DNA from 3 places in the Paenibacillus sp. FSL L8-0470 genome. Region 2 is predicted to be linked to each of the others. Evidence: riboswitches for the same ligand, from Rfam matches in the RefSeq annotation. Region 2 holds a riboswitch; each other region holds the start of a gene.
What was found. A riboswitch is a leader RNA that binds a small molecule or an ion and turns the genes downstream of it on or off. The one in region 2 is predicted to bind cyclic di-GMP.

Region 1 (6,376 bases), 5.9 Mb from region 2:
CAGCCCGCTGTTACCCAAACGGTGATATTTCAAGTGGTTCACTCCTCTTGTTCAGCATAGTGGTGTATTTCGTCAAAGCACAGACAGATCTGCCCCGGAGAACAGCTGCAGTGCAGTGTCCATAAATAAGCGGACGGCAATCGAGGTCTCCTCCAGTGTATGGACGGCGAGATGGATATCCCGGTAAGCATCGGGGGCCAGCTCCTTTATGATCACATTCGGCGGTGGAGACAGCAGGGACAGCTGCGACATGACACCAATAGCCAGCCCCTCCTTAACCATATTGAGTGCGGTCATGTAGCTGTTCACTTCGTATTTCACATTTAGCTTGCTGCCTCCCCGATGGAACAAATCAACGACCGGAGGCTCATAACCTGCCCGGCAGATCAGCATCGGCTCGTCTTCCAGATCCTTGACACAGATGACATGCTTCTCACGGAGCGGATGGCCGCCAGGAAGCACTGCGTACAGTTTCTCCCGGTAGAGCGGAATCGTGGCAAATTCTTCTTGCGGCGGAATAATGAAGCCGACATCAATAAGCCGGGTCTCCAGCCATTCTTTAACCTCAGCAACCGAACCTTCATAGAGAACAATCTCAATCTCGGGATATTTCTCGGTAATGGAACGGATGATTTTGGGGACAAAATAAGCAGACGCCACCGGAAAGGCCCCAATGCGGATGAGTCCCTTCTCCAGGCCCTTCTCAGCGGAGATTTCCTGCTCAACCTTGTCAAACCCGTTTAGAATTTCCCGAAAAATAATCAGAACACGCTTACCGATATCAGTGAGCATCAGCCCGCTGCGCCGGTCGCGCAGCAGCAGCTTCACTGCAAGCTCAGACTCTAGCGCGGAGATGGCCCGGCTGACTGCAGGCTGGGTCATGTTCAGCGCCAGACCGGCTTTAGTGAAGCTGCCGCTCTCGGCAATTTTGACGAATAGGCGAATTTGATTGTTGTTCATATCGAATCTGGTATGCCCCTCATGAATATAATTCATTTCAATTATGACTGTGCTTATTGTATCATTTGGAATGAAAATAGAACAAGGGGTGATGAGATGCAGCAGCGGAAGAAAAACATTGCTTTGCTTATATTTCTGGTTATAGTCTGGGGGATCAATTGGCCGCTGTCCAAGATTGCTCTAGCCTACGCTCCGCCCTTGTTGTTTGCCGGAATCCGTACGGTTATTGCCGGAGTGATCCTCATTGTTGCTGCGCTTCCTAAAAGGAAGGCCCTTCAGTTCAGCAAGCTATGGCCGGTCTATCTGACCTCGGCCTTTCTCAGCATCGTTTTCTATTACGGGTTCCAGACGATCGGCCTGCAGTATATGCCCTCAGGGCTGTTCTCGGCCATTGTCTTTCTGCAGCCTGTGCTGCTCGGTATCTTTGCCTGGATCTGGCTGGGAGAGCGTATGTACGGAATGAAGATGTTCGGCTTGCTGCTTGGTTTTCTCGGGGTAGCTGCGCTCAGCATTGGCGGATTTACCGGAAGTATCTCCGCCTTGGGTGTAGGGCTTGCCCTGGCCAGCGCACTCAGCTGGGCCTTGGCGACCGTGTACACGAAACGAAATGCGGTGCGGGTAGATATGCTGTGGATGACGGCAATGCAGATCATGATCGGGGGCGTCATCTTGCTGGCTGCCGGTTCGGCTGTGGAGAGCTGGTCTGATATTACGTGGAACAGCGCCTTTATCGTGAACACGTTGTTCATTGCGGTGTTCGTCATTGCGCTGGGGTGGATGGTTTATTTCAAGCTGATCAATGAGGGAGAGGCCAGCAAGGTCGGTTCATTCACCTTCCTGATTCCGCTGATCTCGATCGGGTCAAGTGTAGTATTATTAAATGAGCGGATTACGCTGAATCTGGTAGTGGGTATGCTGCTGATCGTATGCAGCATTATTCTGGTGAATGTTAAGATAGGCCGGGCCGCACGGCGGCTGACAGGTTAAGACAGGGGGATAAGCATGTATATTCAGACGGATGGGCAAACGGCGCATGATAATTATAAGCTGCTGATCGGCAGCATTGTGCCCAGGCCGATTGCCTTTGTAACCTCGGTGGATGAAGCGGGAATCGTGAATGCCGCTCCGTTCAGCTTTTTTAATATTGTAAATGATGATCCGCCTATGGTCATGTTCTCCTGTGTCCGCAAAGCAGGCGGAGAAATGAAGCATACGCCGCGCAATATAGCGGCGAATAAGGAATTTGTGGTCCATATCGTCGATGAGGATAATATCGCTGCAGTCAACCATACCTCAATCAATGCACCCGGCGGAATCAGCGAACTTGAGCTGGCCGGGCTGACGGCGGTACCCGGACAAGCCGTCAAGGTCCCGCGCGTACAGGAATGTAAGATTGCGATGGAATGCCGGCTGGTGCAGCTTGTGGAGCTCGGACATTGCGATATGGTTATCGGCGAAGTGCTAGGCTTTCATGTAGAGGATGAGCTGGTTCATAACGGCCGAATTGATGTCGGCAAGCTGAAGCCGGTCAGCCGTCTGGCCGGCGCGTCTTATGCAGCAATTGGCCGGACGTTCGAGCTGGACAGACCTCAGTATGAATCTGTCACGGCCAATCCCAAAATAGAAGAATTATAAGTTCAATCTATATAGATCAGATATTTTAGGCAGAGGAAGGCTACTGCGCCTGATTTCTTAACCGCAGGCTTTGGGCAGTGAAGACAAGTTCTTCATCTGTCCCGCTGATCTTGGCGGTGTATTCTCCAATCGTAACTTCGCTGTTGCAGATTTTGCGGACTGTAATATTTTTGCCGGCGGTAAGCACTGATTTCTCGGAGGACTGCTTCCCTACAGTCTGTGCGCTGATGGAGCCTGCCGCCTCGACTGTGGAGTCCGTGCATTCCGCTTCGTTCATTACGAAACGGACATTGCCGGAAGAGAACAGCTGGCTGTGCAGAATACCCTCCTTATGAACATGGAGATCTCCGCCGGATTTAATAATGCTATGCTGTGACGAGGCGATGTCGATCCGTGTATTCTCCTCCTGCATCCCGGATATGGCGTCATGCAAATCCTTCAACAGCTTCAGAAAGGTGCTTAGTACAGCATCCGTGAAAAAATCGGTGAACTGCCCCGGGTGCAGGAATACCTCCAGCATATGTCTCAATTGCTTGGTGTCGATAGGATAATCGGGATTCATCCCGGCAATAACCTCCTGGAGATCACTGATCAGGCCGGGGAGATGGTCATATTTGCTTTCCAGCAGCAGCATAACGACCAGACCGTATTTTACGGTTTGCTGGCGTGATTGGACGGTATTCGCCAACTGCTGCGACGCTTTTCTCAGACTGGTCATTTCCTCCATCAAGAGAGCGGAGTACATGCAGAGGCGGTTATGTCTCGCTCCATAATGACCGGAGTACAATTGGCTGCTGACAACCTTGCCCTGGACAAAAATGCTTCCGGTAGCAGTGATTGTCGCATGTGTAACGTCGCCGTATATGTATACATTTCCCAAAGCCTCAAGGATGGTCTGGTTTCCGATATCATTGGTGGCGACCACATCACCCGGGAACATCATTTTGGCGGCTTCGGGGTCCATGTCCCCGGGAACAAGATATGTCTGGGGAAAATCAAAAACCTTGCGGTTCAGACCAGATCCCGTTAAGCGGGGCCTTCCCTGGCGGAGGGAGGCGATCCCGCCGTCCGCCAGCAGGGTTGTACATTCTTTAGTGACCAGCTGAATATCTTGCGGCGGCGGGGAGGGAATAATTCCGCCATACACGTCGATGCCGGGCACTCCCTCTTCTGCAGGCAGCTTACGGGCAATGACCTCTCCCTCCTGGACAAAGGGAACCCTTGGATGGTTCAGGGAATCTGCAGGATCGGCAGTCCGAATGAATTCATATTCCCTGTCCTCGGCAAATAACAGCTCCAGCCGGGCATTTTTGCCGGGAATAGGGGCTTTACCCTCTGCGATGCAGACCGGGAGATAGGTAGGGTTGTTCAGCTCTGCATAAAGAGCCGGAATATTGAGCTCGCGCATAATGGAGCTTTTCTTGAAGCCGGCGATAATCTGGTCCACCGTGAGGGTGGACAGCAGCAGGCCGCAATTTGGTTCCGCCCGGACCGTGACATCTGCTGCAGCCGGGGAGCTGGCGAGCTTCCAGGCGTACTTTTCTGCACGGTAGAGCGTGAAGTAGGCCTTCAGTCTATCTTCGGATACAGTGATCTGATACTGCGGCTTCTCGCAAATCTCCCAGGTGATACGGTCCGTGGGGGTTACCTCCGTAGGATCTGTCACCGTCTTCCGGTTAATATTCAACACCACAGGGTGAACGGAGGAAATGACAGCGGGTTTGCCGCCGGGCAGAGGAGGAGTAATAAATATTTGGTTGTTCTGTACGATAATACGTCCGTTCTTATCCTCATCTCCCTCACGGAGCGGCTTAACCTGCACTGAGGGCAGAGCCAGAAGATCGGGGTTACCGATTGGCGTTGTGGTATGAAATACATGCCCGAATTTTTTCTCGATGATATGCTGTGGCATTACTCTAACCTCGCTTCTTCGTATAATCAATGGTATCTGTACAGAAAAGAGCATCATGGACTATGATAGATTGTCTTCACCTACCGGTACCCAAGTCACATCTCAATTGGCAGCCTGGCGACCATGAATGGATAGTCTCACATTCTTAGGCCCATCGCTTTGCGTCCTGCCCTTTCGGGAAGTTTGCCTTTAAAAAAATAGATCAATGATATACATTCAGCATGAGGTCATTTAATCGACTCAAATCGACAGGGAATGTTCAATACTGGGTTGGTTGCCAATATAATTCTACAAACAAGCTTAATTCTAGTACTTTAGTATTAATTTTTCAACTTAATAATAATAAATCTCTCTGGTATCCCTTTAAAAGGGACGGCTTTGAGTCCAAGCGATATTACAAGCAAAAACGACCCTGCCTTCATCTCAAAGGACAGGGTCGTTTCTGCAAAAAAAGGACGCTCCCAAGCTTATAGCTTGTGGGAGAGCCCTCTTTTGACAAGATGTACGGCGCGCGCGCTTCCGGACCGGACGGAGGCTGGTGCCGGTATAACTGTAGCTGCATAATCGGCCCGTTCAATTTCCTCCAGCACCCGGTTCAGATGGGAGAAGACGGCTCCGAGATCGCGGACTGCTGTCAGCGAGCATTGACCCTGCAGCTCGGAGAACCAGGCAAACTGCAGATCCCGGGCGCGGCGCAGCGCTTCGGGGAGCGAACGGGTGCATTCGGCATCGGATAAAGTTTTGGTTCCATACAGGGCGATGCAGTCTGCGGTTGCCGTTACGACCTCTGTCATCCAGTCAGCTGCCGCATAATGTGCAGGCAGGAGGGAAATCTCCTCAGCGATCTCCTTGACGTAGCGGTGAACCTTCTGCAGATGCGAGGTTGCCTGTGTCAATGACCGCAATCCGCTGCGGCATTGATAATGGGATAACGTATAGTGCAGCTCTTTCTGCTGCTTGTCGCTCTTCGCCAGCAGTTGTCCGGAACGCACCAGCCTCTCCGGAGCCTGCTTAGAACTGCTGCTCTCTGCGGCGAGTCCGGTCAAGGCATCGGCCAGCAGCAGGGTCCCTTCCAGTGCCAGGCGTTTCACCTTGACGAACCCCCCGGGGGGGACGATAATCATATTTATTATTAAGGCAATCAGTACGCCGATTAAGGTCTCCGCGACTCTCCACACGATATAAGGGTCCTGATAAAAGGTCAATGCCAGCACGGAGGTCACACCGACCTGGGAAACGGCTTGAATGTTAATCCGGCAGGCGGTGGCCACACCGATGCCGATCAACAGCATCAGCAGAATAGACAGTGCCCCCACGTCGAAGAAATGGCCCACGAGCAGGCTGACAATTCCACCGAGCACAACGCCCATCAGACGGTAAATCCCTTTTTCCAGTGAAGCCTTGACGCTTCCTTGGGTGATAAGAATTGCGGCAAGCGGTGCAAAGTATAAATAACTGTCGCCATGCAAGCTGTGAACCGCAAGCCAGGAGAGTGAAGCAGCAATCGTAACGCGTATCATATATAGAGATAATCCGAATTTTTCAAGGCGGTCCTGCAACCCCTCGTTCATGTTAGTCATCTTCTTTCACATCAATAAGAGAACATTTTTAGGTTTTCAGCAATTTTCATTATAGCACTCAAAAACAACAATAACGGGGCATAGTTTTTACGAACTTGTTAAGTTTCTGCGCTGCATTTAACATTGTAAGCTATCGCATATATTGCATTAATCCTATATGCTATATATATTGAAGTGTGTCGAAGGAAGGGAGGAATTGTCGCTTATCAGCGCTGAGCATGCCACTTTAGATTGTTCCCTGCGAGAAGCGGGTAAAATAGGTTGTACTACATAAGGTAAGGGAGGTCGT
Region 2 (6,376 bases):
GTTCGTGGCCAACTCTTCCGTAGTGAAGACGCGGATTCAGAACTATTACCATAGGGATGCCGATGTGATCTTCCCGCCGATCAATACAGCCCGCTTCACAAGTTCCAGTTCTATCGGCGACTATTACCTGATCGTCTCGCGGCTTGTATCCTACAAACGGATCGACCTGGCAGTGGAGGCTTTTAGCCGGAATGGCCTTAAGCTCTATATCGTCGGCGACGGGCCGGACCGTAAGCGTCTGGAGGGAATGGCCAAAGATAATGTCACTTTTCTGGGCCGGCTGGAGGATGAAGAGGTTACGGGCCTGATGTCGAAATGCCGGGCGTTTATTTTTCCGGGAGAAGAAGATTTCGGAATCACGCCCCTGGAGGCGAATGCCGCAGGAAGACCGGTCATTGCTTATCAGGCCGGAGGGGCGCTGGATACCATAGTTCCTTATGTCAATGGCGTATTCTTTCAGAATCAGGAAGTGGATGATCTGCTGAAGGCTATCCACGAAGTGGAGTCCTATGCGTGGGACATCAGCAAGATTATGGGGCATGCGCATAAATTCGATGAACAGACGTTTATGGTTCAGTTCAAGCAGTATGTGGAACAGGCCTACGTTAATTTTCTTAAAGGAGGATGATTATATGAAGCTGGCAGTAATCGGTACCGGCTATGTCGGTCTTGTATCTGGCGTATGTTTTACACTTAACGGGAATCATGTCATCTGTGTCGATAAGGATGAGGAAAAAATCAAAAAGTTGAACCGGATGGAATCCCCCATCTATGAACCGGGTATTGAGGCATTGATCGAAATGAATCTCCGTGAGGGCAGATTATCCTTTTCGGCGGATTTGCAGGAATCGGTGCGCCTTTCTGATATCGTCATCCTTGCTGTTGGAACGCCTTCCCTGCCGGGCGGCGAAGCGGATTTAACGTATATCGAGGGAGCAGCCAAAGAAATTGCGCAAGCAATGGAAGGCTATAAAATCATCATGACCAAGTCGACTGTACCGGTTGGCACAAATGAGAAAATCCGCAATCTGATTGCTTCCCACACGAATCATCCCTTCGATATCGTCTCCGCTCCTGAATTCCTGCGTGAAGGCTCGGCGATCCGCGATACGCTTCATCCTGACCGGATTGTGATTGGTCTGGATAATCCGCTTTTGGAGCCAACGATGCGCCAGCTTCATCAAGGCTTCACTGAAAATATTTTCGTAACGGATATCCGCAGTGCGGAAATGATTAAATATGCATCGAACGCGTTCCTGGCAACCAAAATCTCCTTTATCAACGAAATTGCCAACATCTGTGAAAAAGTGGGAGCTGATGTAACCGAAGTGGCGGAAGGCATGGGGATGGACCGGAGAATCGGCTCAAGCTTCCTGCAGGCCGGAATCGGTTATGGAGGCTCCTGTTTCCCGAAAGATACCAATGCACTGATCCAGATCGCCGGCAACGTGGACTATGAGTTCAAGCTGCTGAAATCGGTGGTTGAGGTGAATAAAGGGCAGCGGTTTATGATTATTTCCAAACTTCATGAGTCGCTTGGCAGCCTGCGCGGCGCGGTTATCGGAATTTGGGGGTTAGCCTTCAAGCCGAATACCGATGATGTACGCGAGGCACCTGCCCGGGAAATCGTCGAAGCGCTGGTAGCGGAGGGAGCTACAGTGAAGCTCTATGATCCGATTGCCGCCGATAACTTCAAAATGCAATACGATCATCCGCAGCTCCGCTGGTGCGGCCTGCCGGAAGAGGCGGCAGAAGGCAGCGATGCCGTATGCCTGCTGACCGACTGGAGCCAGTTCAAGGATATCGACCTGCATCGCTTGGCGGGCAGTATGCGCCGCCAGGTTCTGATCGACGGCCGCAACGTCTACTCCAAGGAGCAGATCGAAGGCACCGGCCTGGAGTACCATTCCGTCGGACGCCCGCAAATGGGCGGACTGAGCGGGTATTCGGCCAGCGTGGCTGGTGCGGTCTAAGCCTCAAGCTTGCTCTGCTAAGTTCTCAGCTCTGTAAAGCACTTCGCTCTTACCTGCCGCCAACCAAGCGGCAATGCCGGATCTTTAGCAGGGAGCTTCGCCTGCGGGTGCAAGCCGCGGGCGTGAATGTCTTGCTAGGGCGCATAGCCCAGCTGGAATCCATCTAAGGAAGCTGTTATGGAATGGAACGGAGAGGAATTTTGGAACTGTAGGAGCGAATGCGTCCGCCTGAAAGCTTTCCGTAGGAAAGCTCGCTTCGGAAGCATATGCAGTCTGCGGATTTCCACCGCGGACAGCGGTATAAATCAAGAAATCTGCAGACAACAGCGGCCGAAAGTCCAAACATTCCTTGCAGTGACTCCCGTAACAGTTGTATCTGAAGGCTATCGCGCAGCAACAGCGCGCTATAAACATTCTAGCATCTCGAGGTTGCTGTTTAGCTCGTAGCTCACAATAACAATCCGATATTTTCGCGTCAACACATAATGAGGAGGGTTCCATATGAAACTGGTACTTCTATCAGGCGGTTCAGGTAAACGTCTCTGGCCATTGTCTAACGATTCACGTTCGAAGCAATTTCTGAAGGTACTTGAGAGCCCAACGGGGGAACCGGAATCCATGGTGCAACGGGTATGGCGGCAGCTGGAGGAAGCTAATATGTCGGGTTCGGCTTATCTGGCTACCGGCCGCAGCCAGGTGGAAATGATTCAGAGCCAGCTTGGCAGCGAGGTGCCTATCATCGTTGAGCCGGAACGCCGCGATACGTTTCCGGCGATTGCCCTGACAGCAGCCTACCTGTATTCCATGGAAGGCGTTTCGCCAAGCGAGACCGTGGCCATCCTCCCGGTCGATCCTTATGTGGAAGCCGCCTTCTTCGATACAGTAGTGCAGCTTGAGCAAACGATGCAGGAGAGCGGAGCGAACCTGGCGCTAATGGGTGTAGTACCCGAGCATGCTTCAGAAAAATACGGATACATCATTCCTACCAGCGCTGAGGCGGGAGCAAGCGGCTATCTGCAGGTAAGCCACTTCCAGGAGAAACCTGACCGTGAGCAGGCCGAGGAACTGATCAGCCGGAATGCCCTCTGGAACTGCGGCGTGTTCGCGTTCCGCCTGGGTTATCTGCTTGATATTCTGCAGCGTAAGGGATTGCCGCTGAACTATGAGGAACTGCAGAAGCAGTACAAACTGCTTGCTTCCATCAGCTTTGACTATGAAGTGGTGGAAAAAGAGGAGAAAATCGTAGTTCAGCCTTATGCCGGGTTCTGGAAGGATCTGGGCACCTGGAACACGCTAACTGAAGAAATGAACAGCAATCATGTAGGCAAAGGGTTCGTGACGGCGGATTCCGAAGGCACATGCCTGATTAATGAGCTGGATATTCCGATTACGGTGATCGGTGCGAAGGATCTGATTATCGCTGCCAGCCCGGACGGGATTTTGGTTACCCATAAAGCGGAGAGTCCGAGAATCAAGGAAGTGCTGAAGTCTTTTGAACAAAGACCGATGTACGAAGAACGCCGCTGGGGCCATTATAAAGTCATAGATTATGTGAAATACGATGAGGGAAATGAAGTGCTGACCAAACGGATTTTTATCGAAGAGGGTAAAAATATCAGTTACCAGCTGCACCATAAACGAAGTGAAATCTGGACATTTGTCAGCGGTGAAGCAAGCATTGTGATTAATGAGAAGATGCATAATGTCAAGGCAGGAGATGTGGTTCGTATACCGGAAGGCACCAAACATGCGATCCTTGCGCTGACGGATGTAGAGTTTATTGAGGTACAGACCGGTTCGGAACTGGTAGAGGAGGATAACATCCGCATCACCTTGGATTGGGAAGATATAGCTTTGCAACAGTTTATCTCGTAGGCCTAAATAATCTATTTAACCAATTGTTGCAAATCTAAAACAGGCATTTAGAACCATTTATTAATCTATTTTTATTAATGCTCTAAATAAAAACTTCATAGGGACGATACTTACGGTAAGAGGGATAAATCCTTCCAAAACGACAAGGCAAACCTAATCGAAAGATAGGGACGCAAAGCCATAGGGCCTTCGCAAGAGTGGCAGCCTGGCTACCGAAAGGAAGATAATTTTGAAAACTTACCGTAAGTCTCGTCTGCTGTCCACATTGTTGTCTCTTGCCATATTGTTAACCACTGTGCCTTTAGGGTTTGGGCTGTCGCCTTCAACCGCAGAAGCCTCATCAAGCACAGCAGTGCCGGTTAATCCGGACGCTTCAGCCGAAGCTGTCAAGCTGCTTAGTAATCTCTATTCCATTACCGGAAAAGGGATTATCACTGGACAGCACGATTATTTGGAGAGCCCGGATGAATTCAGCAACAAGCTGAAGGGAACAAGCGGAGAATATGCTGCTCTTCACGGATATGAGCTTGGCGTAATTAGCGGCCAGTCGGAGAGTACGGCTGCTTCGCAGCGCAAGAATGTGGTGAACAGCGCGATCAACTGGTACAAGAACGGCGGCATTGTCACAATGACCTTTCATCAGAATCTGCCGGGGACGGCGTACCTCTGGTCCAATGTGCAGAAGCCGCTCACCCAAGCGGAATTTAACAGGTATGTAACGCCGGGCACGACAGAATACGCCAGCCTGATCACGGATCTGGATAAAGTGGCGGTGTCTCTTAAAAGCTTGCGGGATGCGGGCGTTCCTGTACTTTGGAGACCTTATCATGAAATGAACGGCAACTGGTTCTGGTGGGGGAAGAAAAGTAATTTTGCTGAACTGTGGAATATTATGTATGACCGTTTCGTGAACGTTCATCAATTAAACAATCTGTTGTGGGTATGGAACCCTAATGCACCGAATGCCTGGTCCGATCCTTATGCGCTGACCTATCCGGGCGCTAGCAAAGTGGATGTTCTTGCAGCAGATATATATGATAACGATTATATGAATAAGTACTATGACAGTTTGCTTAGTCTGGCTGCCGGTAAACCGATAGGTATTGGTGAGAACGGTGAGATGCCCAGCACAGCCAAACTGAAGCTCTCCCAGAAAAATTTCGTTTTCATGATGAACTGGGGAAAAATGCTCTATGAGAAAAACAGCACAACTACGATTAAGAGTTTCATGAGCGATAGCTATACACTGACCCGGGATCAATATAAGAGTTGGAGTGCACCGGCCACTGCGCCAACACCGACGGCAACACCGACGCCAACGCCAACGGCAACACCGACGCCAACGCCAACGGCAACATCGACGCCAACACCAACGGCAACATCTACGGCAACGCCAACACCTAAGGTTACGCCAGCACCTGTACCAACGCCTGACTCTAATGATTCAGTGGAAGCGCCTGTGGTGAGCGGACTTAAGGGAGAGTACTTCAAAAACATGACGCTTTCCGGTACGCCCGCCTTGGTGCGCAATGATGCATTGCTTAATTTTAACTGGCGCCAGGGTTCGCCGGATCCTTCAATCGGTATAGATTCCTTCTCCGTCCGCTGGACCGGTCAAATCAAGCCAACGTATAGTGAGACTTATCAGTTTTTTACCACTTCGGATGACGGTATCCGCGTTTATATTAACGGTAAAGCTGTCATTGACAGCTGGATGAAACAGAGCGGAGCCGAGCGTACCGGAAGCATCGCTTTAACAGGCGGTCAGTTGTACGACATCAAGGTTGAGTATTACGAGAATGCCGGCGATGCGAATATCCGCTTAATGTGGCAAAGTCAAAGCCAAGCCAAAGTGACGGTTCCGGCCAGCGCATTGTTTGTGAATGCCGGGGCAGCTGCTGCCAGCCAGACAGAATTGGACAGTACACTCAGCCTGATTGCAAAACCGGCTTTAGCGGCGACAGCAGCACCAGCCTCAACGGCAACGGCAGCACCAACACCGGTGCCAACACCGACAGCAACGCCAACACCGGTGCCAACGGCAACACCAACACCGACGCCAGCACCAACGCCAACACCGACGCCAGCACCAATGCCAACGGCAGCACCAACACCGATGCCAGCTCCAACGCCAACACCGGTGCAAACGACAGCAGCACCAACACCAGTGCCAACACCGACAGCAGCACCTGCTGAGAATGGACTAAAGGCAGAATATTTCAATAATATGCTGCTGTCAGGCACTCCGGCACTTGTACGTAACGACGCCATTCTTGATTTCAATTGGCGTCAAGGCACCCCGGATGCTGCAATCGGCATCGATTTCTTCTCCGTACGCTGGAGCGGCAAGATTAAGCCGCTCTACAGTGAAACGTACACAATCTATACTACTTCAGATGACGGCATCCGCGTTTGGGTCAATGACAGTCTTGTGATTGACAGCTGGATGAAACAGAGTGGAACCGAACGCATGGGAAGCATCAGCCTGAATGCCGGGCAGCTATATGATATTAAAGTGGAGTATTACG
Region 3 (6,376 bases), 2.1 Mb from region 2:
CTATTGTAACCATCCAGGATGAACCGTACTTGCCGGCTGTCATATGGAAGGCTCTTGAAATAGTAGGTCCAGTGCAGCTTGCCGGCTTGTTCTGTTGATCTGACAGTGTAGCCGAAGGAAGTGTCGGTAATATATCCGGACTTGTAACGGTTGATTCTTGAAACTTCTTCACCTTTCTCATCCTCAAAATGGAACATGAGCCCAAGAGCGTTATTAAGATTGGCAGAAATAAGGCTGGCTGCCTCTCCAGTAAGCGAGGTGTTGAATTTCAGTGTGACACCTGCAGGTGTATGCATTACTTGATCCATCTCCAGCTTCATCCCATCCGGAGTTTTATAGACATGGTCCTTCAAATCTGTGGTTACCGATAATGCCTGTGCTGCGGTCATATCTGCTTCATAGCTAAAACTCCAGTCTCCGGCGACTACCTTTTCTGTTTCACTGTTTGAAGCCAGTTCATGAATATTGCCTTGAATAACTACGGTGCTTCCTGGGCCTTCATCAGGGAATACGTAAGTCAACAGCAGAGAGGCTTGACCAGAGTTTCCATAAATGTCACTGGCCAAGGGCATGATCTCTTTCAGTTCTCCGATGTTGTGTCCTTGTTCATCATGGATTTCCAATTGGCTGGTATTAAATTTGGACATTGCGTCGTTGGCAGCATGTCCGGTTTTATCCGTAATGCTAATGTTAAGCACCAAACGGGTAGGATCAGCCACTACGTCCTGCAGGACAAAGGTATAGCCTTTATCGGTTTTCTCTATGCCAGGCTGCTGCACCACTCCGAGTATTTTGGCGTCCAGAAGACCAAGCTCTGCCCACTGGTTGGCAAGGAGGAACGGCTTCTGTGGAGGGTTGGACAGCGTCTCTGACACTGTACCTGATTTGCCTATAAAGAACAGTAATGAAGCAATTCCTATCACTGCAGCAACAGTGCTGCCCCACTTTAAACCTCTTTTTAGGGTGCGGCCCGTTTGCATTCCGGATATCTCGGATAATTGTTGCCCGGAGGCAGGCAGTATCTCTGTATTGCGAACTTGTTCCATAACGCGCTCTGTGAAATCATCAGCTAGATTAGAGCTTGTATACAATTGTGAATCCGTCAATAGATCGTTATCAGTGCCGGACAAGTCATTGTGATTGGTGTAAGCCCATTTTTTCATTGGAACCCTCCCTGGATTTCGACCATTGTTTCTTCAGCTTTTGACGGGCGCGGTGGAGACAATTTTTGACCTGATGCATAGGCATTCCCGTTATCGCTGAGATTTCCTCATAGGATAATTCATTGGTATAGCGAAGCAGCAGTACAATCCGGTATCGTTCTGGAAGCTTGGACAATTTCCGGTGCATTTCAAGCTCGTCTTCCTTACGCATATACTGCTCTTCAGGGGTTGGCCCGCGATCCTTCTCCTCCAGTAAGTTACTGCTTGTTAGGCCTGGGGATTTCCGCCTTTTCAGTGACCTGAAGTGGTTGATCGCAATGGCGTACAGCCAAGCCGCAAAGCTTGATTGGCTATGATGCCCGCGGAGTTTCTGGTATGCCTTAATAAATGTTTCCTGGGCCAAATCCTGTGCATCCTGGTGACTGGCGCCCATACCGAGCAGCAGACCATACAAGCTTGACTTGTATTTGTCTACAAGTACCGCAAAGGCCTCCCGGTTGCCCTGCAGCACTTCGGCAATGATTTGTTCGTCGTTTTCCTGTGCCTTCATCCAGTGCCTCCAATTGATTTATTTGTATATAAGACGCACCAGCGCCACAATATTTCTCACTTTTAATAAAAAAGAAAGATTATGTTCAGATCATACTACACATTGCAGGGGGAAGAGAGAATGAAACAAGACGAAGCAATCCGTCAGGTAGGCCTGGCCGTAAAGGGTGATCCGGCAGTCAGGGCGGTATTTCTGAAAGGCGCACATGCCAGAGGAGAGCAGGATGCTTACTCGGATGTTGATTTGTACTGTTTGGTCCACAGCGAGGGCTTGACAGATTTTTTAGCGCGCAGAATATCCCATATGGAGAGCTATAAACCGCTGATATTGTGGTCGGAAGCTAACTTCGTAGGCCCGCAAATTGTTGGCGTATTTGAAGACGGTCTGCATTTCGATCTTTATACAGTGACTGAGGAGAGTCTGAAACAAACTGAGCAAATCCTTGTCCTGTATGATCCCGAGGGATATCTTGCCAACTACAAGGCAGCAGAGAGCTTCCCCATGTCGGATGCGGAGATTACGAGGATCCTTTCCGGTTTCACTTTCAGCCTTCTGGAATTTGAAACCGCGTATCTTCGCGGCGATTTGCTCTGGGCACATCGGCTCGGCAGTCATCTGGCGGCAGATCTAATGGCGGTTCTGCGGCATGTAGTAGATCCTTCTACAGCGCAGCTAGGTATTAAGAGACTGCATCACAAACTCAGTCCACAGCAACTGGATGAGTTAACAGGAGCGTTAAATGGTCTTGGACCGGACGCATTACCTTCAGGTGTGAAGAAGCTGGTGGACCTCGCTGCAGCGTTAATTGCAGACTTGACAGAACGGCTGTCAGAGAACTGGAATCAACGTTTTTTCGATTTTATGGTCAAACGGATCTATGCACTATCGTAGCCAAACAGATACAGCGAACAATATTTGAATGTGAGAAAAAAGGAGGATAATGACTGCTATTGTCGAATTATAAATTTAGATAGATAATAAATACCAAAATATGTTTGTGATTCGGAAGCGCCAGCTGATGAACAAAGGCAACTCCGCCGAAAGGCGGAAGACGCAAAGCCACCGGTCTAAACCGCTCACGAAAGCGGCATGACAGCGGGGACGCTCATGTAGTTTGGTTTTTTGTTGTCTAAATACAACAAAAGGAGAATAAAAAAACATGTTTTTGAAGATTCGCCACAAATTGAGGCCAGGCTTAACGTTTATTCTGGCTGCGGTCTTGGCTGCAGGCCCCCTGATTGCCACTCCGGTCCACGCAGCTGCGAAGTACACTTTTACGGATGTCAAAACTGCATATAACATGCCGCTTGACTACAACTACAAGTTCACAGGTGACACGATCGCTTCACTGGAGAAGGATAGCAAAGGGGCTTATCAGCTGTACTTACATAACTGGAAGAAGAAGACGACGGAGAAGGTCACTTCAACTAACACGTTCAAAACGAACTTGCAGCTCCTGGGAGACAGTGTTTATTATTATGAGTCCACAATTGAAGTGACTAAGCAAATTAATATCTACCCGAAGAAGCTGGTACAGTACAATTTGAAAACCAAAAAAACAAGCGAGCTTCCGCTGGAAGTGAATAATCCGGAATTACTCGGTGTGGGTGATAAATATTATGCACACAGCAGTAGCTCATATTTTTACTTCACTAACAAAACGACGCTGGAAACCCAGACCATTAATGATCTCGGTTTTGATCAGGTCTACCAGTTTGTAGATGACAAGTTCATCTATAGCAAATGGGACACCGGCACGTTGTATCTGTATGATCTGCCAAGTTCAAAAACAACTGAGATTTATAAGCTGAAAGAAAATGAATCCTTCAACCTCGTAGCTTCGAATGGTAAAGATATTGTCTGGATGATTGACTCCAAAGAAGTGGATACTGCCGGCAAGACCAAAAATTACTTCATTTATATGACGATGGACCGCAGTAAAGCCGGAGCCCCGGTAAAAGTATTGCTTAAACGTGAATGGGTAATTGGCGACCGGAATGATCTATTAATCGTGGGTGACAATTATGCGGTGTTCTCGGAAATGATGAACAATAAACTGGTAGCCCGCGGAGTGAACCTCCGAAACGGGGAACTCTTTTTGCTTGGGGAACGAAACCGCAGTGCGGACAATTTTGTGTATTTTAATAAAGACACTTTGATCTCACGCGACGCGAATGACTATATTGTGCTTCGTACAATAGTCAGAACACCATAAATAAATTTTTAGAAACTATCAAAAAAAAGTGCAATTTGATGATAGCAGTAAAGCGGTAAATCTTGGGTATCAACCTATTTCCAATGAATCCCGCAATCACAAATTAAAAAAACAACTAGAGGAGTGCGTTAAAAAATGATCGCAGAAACTAAAATGTACCCGGAATTCAACACCATCTTCATCAGCTTGCATGGATTTGCCGAATTGGCTGAAACGGTAAAAGAAGTGGAAATATTCGAGGCGTCCATGCCGACCTTGCCGATTCACGAGATGTCTCTGATTATTGACTGCAATGATATGGCGCCCTTCAAGCCGGAGATATTGCCGGTTCTGGAACGCTGCTATGTGCTGTATAACGGATTTAAACATGCGGTTCTGGTGAATCCGAAGAAAGTGGTAGCCAAATCTCAATTACAGAGAGTAGCTCCAAGCGCCGGATTTAAAGGACATTTTGTGGACACGGTGGAAGAGGCATGGGCAATCGTTAAATCCTAAATCCTAAATCGTATATCCTAAATCTAAGCAGAGGGTGGTCGACCATGGCTAATGTCAAAATAATAAGCACCGAAGTGTACCATCCTGCCTATAAGATCAGCAATGAGGAATTGGCTCTGCAGGCCGGATCTTCAGCGGACAAGCTTATCGGCATTTGGGAGTTCTTTGGCCGTAAGAATCGTTATTACGCGGCGGACTATGAAGAGAGCACGCTTTATATGGCTATTGAAGCATCCAAAAGGCTATTGAAGAGCTGCGGGCTCAGCGGAAGCGATTTGGATATGATCGTATTCTCCTCAGGAACACATGATTTCAGCGCTCCGACAGATGCTGCATTTGTGCATCAGGCGCTGGAGGGTAAAGATTCCTGCATTATCTATGACAGCAATGCCAACTGTGTAGGTATGGTTGTCGCTGCTGACCAAGCAGCCCGATCCATGATATCCACTCCCAGAGTTAGATACGCACTCATTGTAGGGTCGGAGCAGATTGCCCGTTTCTACAAAGAAGGTGACCTGGCGTCCAAGGGCCTGTGCGGAGATGCAGCCTGTGCGGTTCTGCTGGAGAGAGTGGAGGATACGGACTCCGGCCTGATAGATTCGGCGTACTACACCAATACGCAGAAGGCGGAGGATATGCAGTTCCCTGCCGGAGGCATGACACAAATGTACGGAGAACATCTGTCGCTTGAAGAGAAAAAAATCTATCTTCATCCGGAGTACAATGTCAATGTGGCTTTCCCGACAGCGGTATCCAATATTGAGCAGCTGCTTCAGGAACATGGCTATACTAAAAGTGATGTGAAGCACTATATCCTTAGTCAGTTAAACTTGAGCGTCATTAAAGATATCGCGGGCAAGCTGGACGAGGAGCTCGTTAAATTCCCTTACATTGGGGATATTTATGGCTACACAGGCACAAGCAGTCCATTTATCACCCTTCACCATGCGATTAAGGACGGTACGCTGGTCCCCGGCGACTTGTTCTTTATGTGGTCGGTAGGCGCGGGTATTACGAGTTGTGCTACCTTGTGGAGACTCTAACATCACTATTACAGTAATGGAACGCGATAGAAAAACAACGAAAGCCTGCGCTTTGCCGCAGGCTTTTTTGTGTGTTTTCGCCGGGGCGAGCCATCTATATAAGTTGAACTAAAGAACTACCTAGAGGCAAAAGCAGCGGAGGGGGATTTTGGAACTGGAGGAACGGTAGTGTCCGCCTTTGTCTTCGGATTTCTACCGCCAATAGCGGTTAAAATCAAGAAATCTGAAGACAACAGCGGCCGGAAGTCCAAACATTCACCGCAGTTGCGTTCTATGCCGGCTCGGTAAGTCTAAAGTTCAACTTATATGGTCTTTATTTAAGAATTCAAGAATCAACTCTATAAATTCAGCAGGCTGCTCAAGATGCGGATAATGGCCGCATTGACGCAGCTGGACGAGTTCTGAAGCTGGAATATTCTTATGTACGTAACTGCAGATCTGCTTATTGAAGGGTAAATCCAGCCCGGCTTCCATAACAAGTGTTGGATGACTGATTTCATTTAAGCGACTGTAGGCCGGAGGCATTAAAGGACGATGCAAATTAGGCTTACCTTGATAAAAGACTTCATTACTGACATAAAGCTCTTGTAATTGGGTGCGAAGCGTCTGATCTTGTGGAACGAGGTAGTGCCAGAAGCTGTTCTTCATAAAATGCTCTGCAGCCTTGCCGATTCCAACCCGGCGGACTCTCAGGAAATCCTTCATGCCCTCCCAGGACAGCCGCAAGGGATACTTGGCGCCGTTAACTGAAGGGGCAACAAGGATTAGCTTGCTGACACGATCCGGATAGGCCAGAGCGAAGTCAATCGCAGCACTTCCTCCAAAGGAAGAGGCGACAACACTGGCACGGGTAATCCCAAGATGATCCAGAACGGATTTCAGATCCTGATAATAGGAGAAGGGAGTGGTG

Region 1: another riboswitch for cyclic di-GMP. It lies ahead of NST99_RS31835 (FapA family protein); the one in region 2 lies ahead of NST99_RS05045 (PA14 domain-containing protein).
Region 3: another riboswitch for cyclic di-GMP. It lies ahead of NST99_RS14600 (hypothetical protein); the one in region 2 lies ahead of NST99_RS05045 (PA14 domain-containing protein).

The regions. Positions count from the first base shown of each region.
Region 1 covers NZ_JBBOZM010000001.1:6,985,289-6,991,664, reverse strand. The annotation lists gene NST99_RS31855 (aldo/keto reductase) at 1-33, opposite strand, end outside; gene NST99_RS31850 (LysR family transcriptional regulator) at 73-996, opposite strand; gene NST99_RS31845 (DMT family transporter) at 1,057-1,947, shown strand; gene NST99_RS31840 (flavin reductase family protein) at 1,963-2,595, shown strand; gene NST99_RS31835 (FapA family protein) at 2,636-4,507, opposite strand; cyclic di-GMP riboswitch class I at 4,613-4,705, opposite strand; gene NST99_RS31830 (FUSC family protein) at 4,975-6,078, opposite strand.
Region 2 covers NZ_JBBOZM010000001.1:1,091,882-1,098,257, forward strand. The annotation lists gene NST99_RS05030 (glycosyltransferase) at 1-628, shown strand, start outside; gene NST99_RS05035 (UDP-glucose dehydrogenase family protein) at 633-1,973, shown strand; gene NST99_RS05040 (sugar phosphate nucleotidyltransferase) at 2,475-3,848, shown strand; cyclic di-GMP riboswitch class I at 3,985-4,065, shown strand; gene NST99_RS05045 (PA14 domain-containing protein) at 4,078-6,376, shown strand, end outside.
Region 3 covers NZ_JBBOZM010000001.1:3,229,146-3,235,521, forward strand. The annotation lists gene NST99_RS14585 (DUF4179 domain-containing protein) at 1-1,163, opposite strand, end outside; gene NST99_RS14590 (RNA polymerase sigma factor) at 1,132-1,713, opposite strand; gene NST99_RS14595 (nucleotidyltransferase domain-containing protein) at 1,834-2,604, shown strand; cyclic di-GMP riboswitch class I at 2,731-2,822, shown strand; gene NST99_RS14600 (hypothetical protein) at 2,873-3,928, shown strand; gene NST99_RS14605 (hypothetical protein) at 4,064-4,423, shown strand; gene NST99_RS14610 (ketoacyl-ACP synthase III) at 4,468-5,466, shown strand; gene NST99_RS14615 (alpha/beta fold hydrolase) at 5,764-6,376, opposite strand, start outside.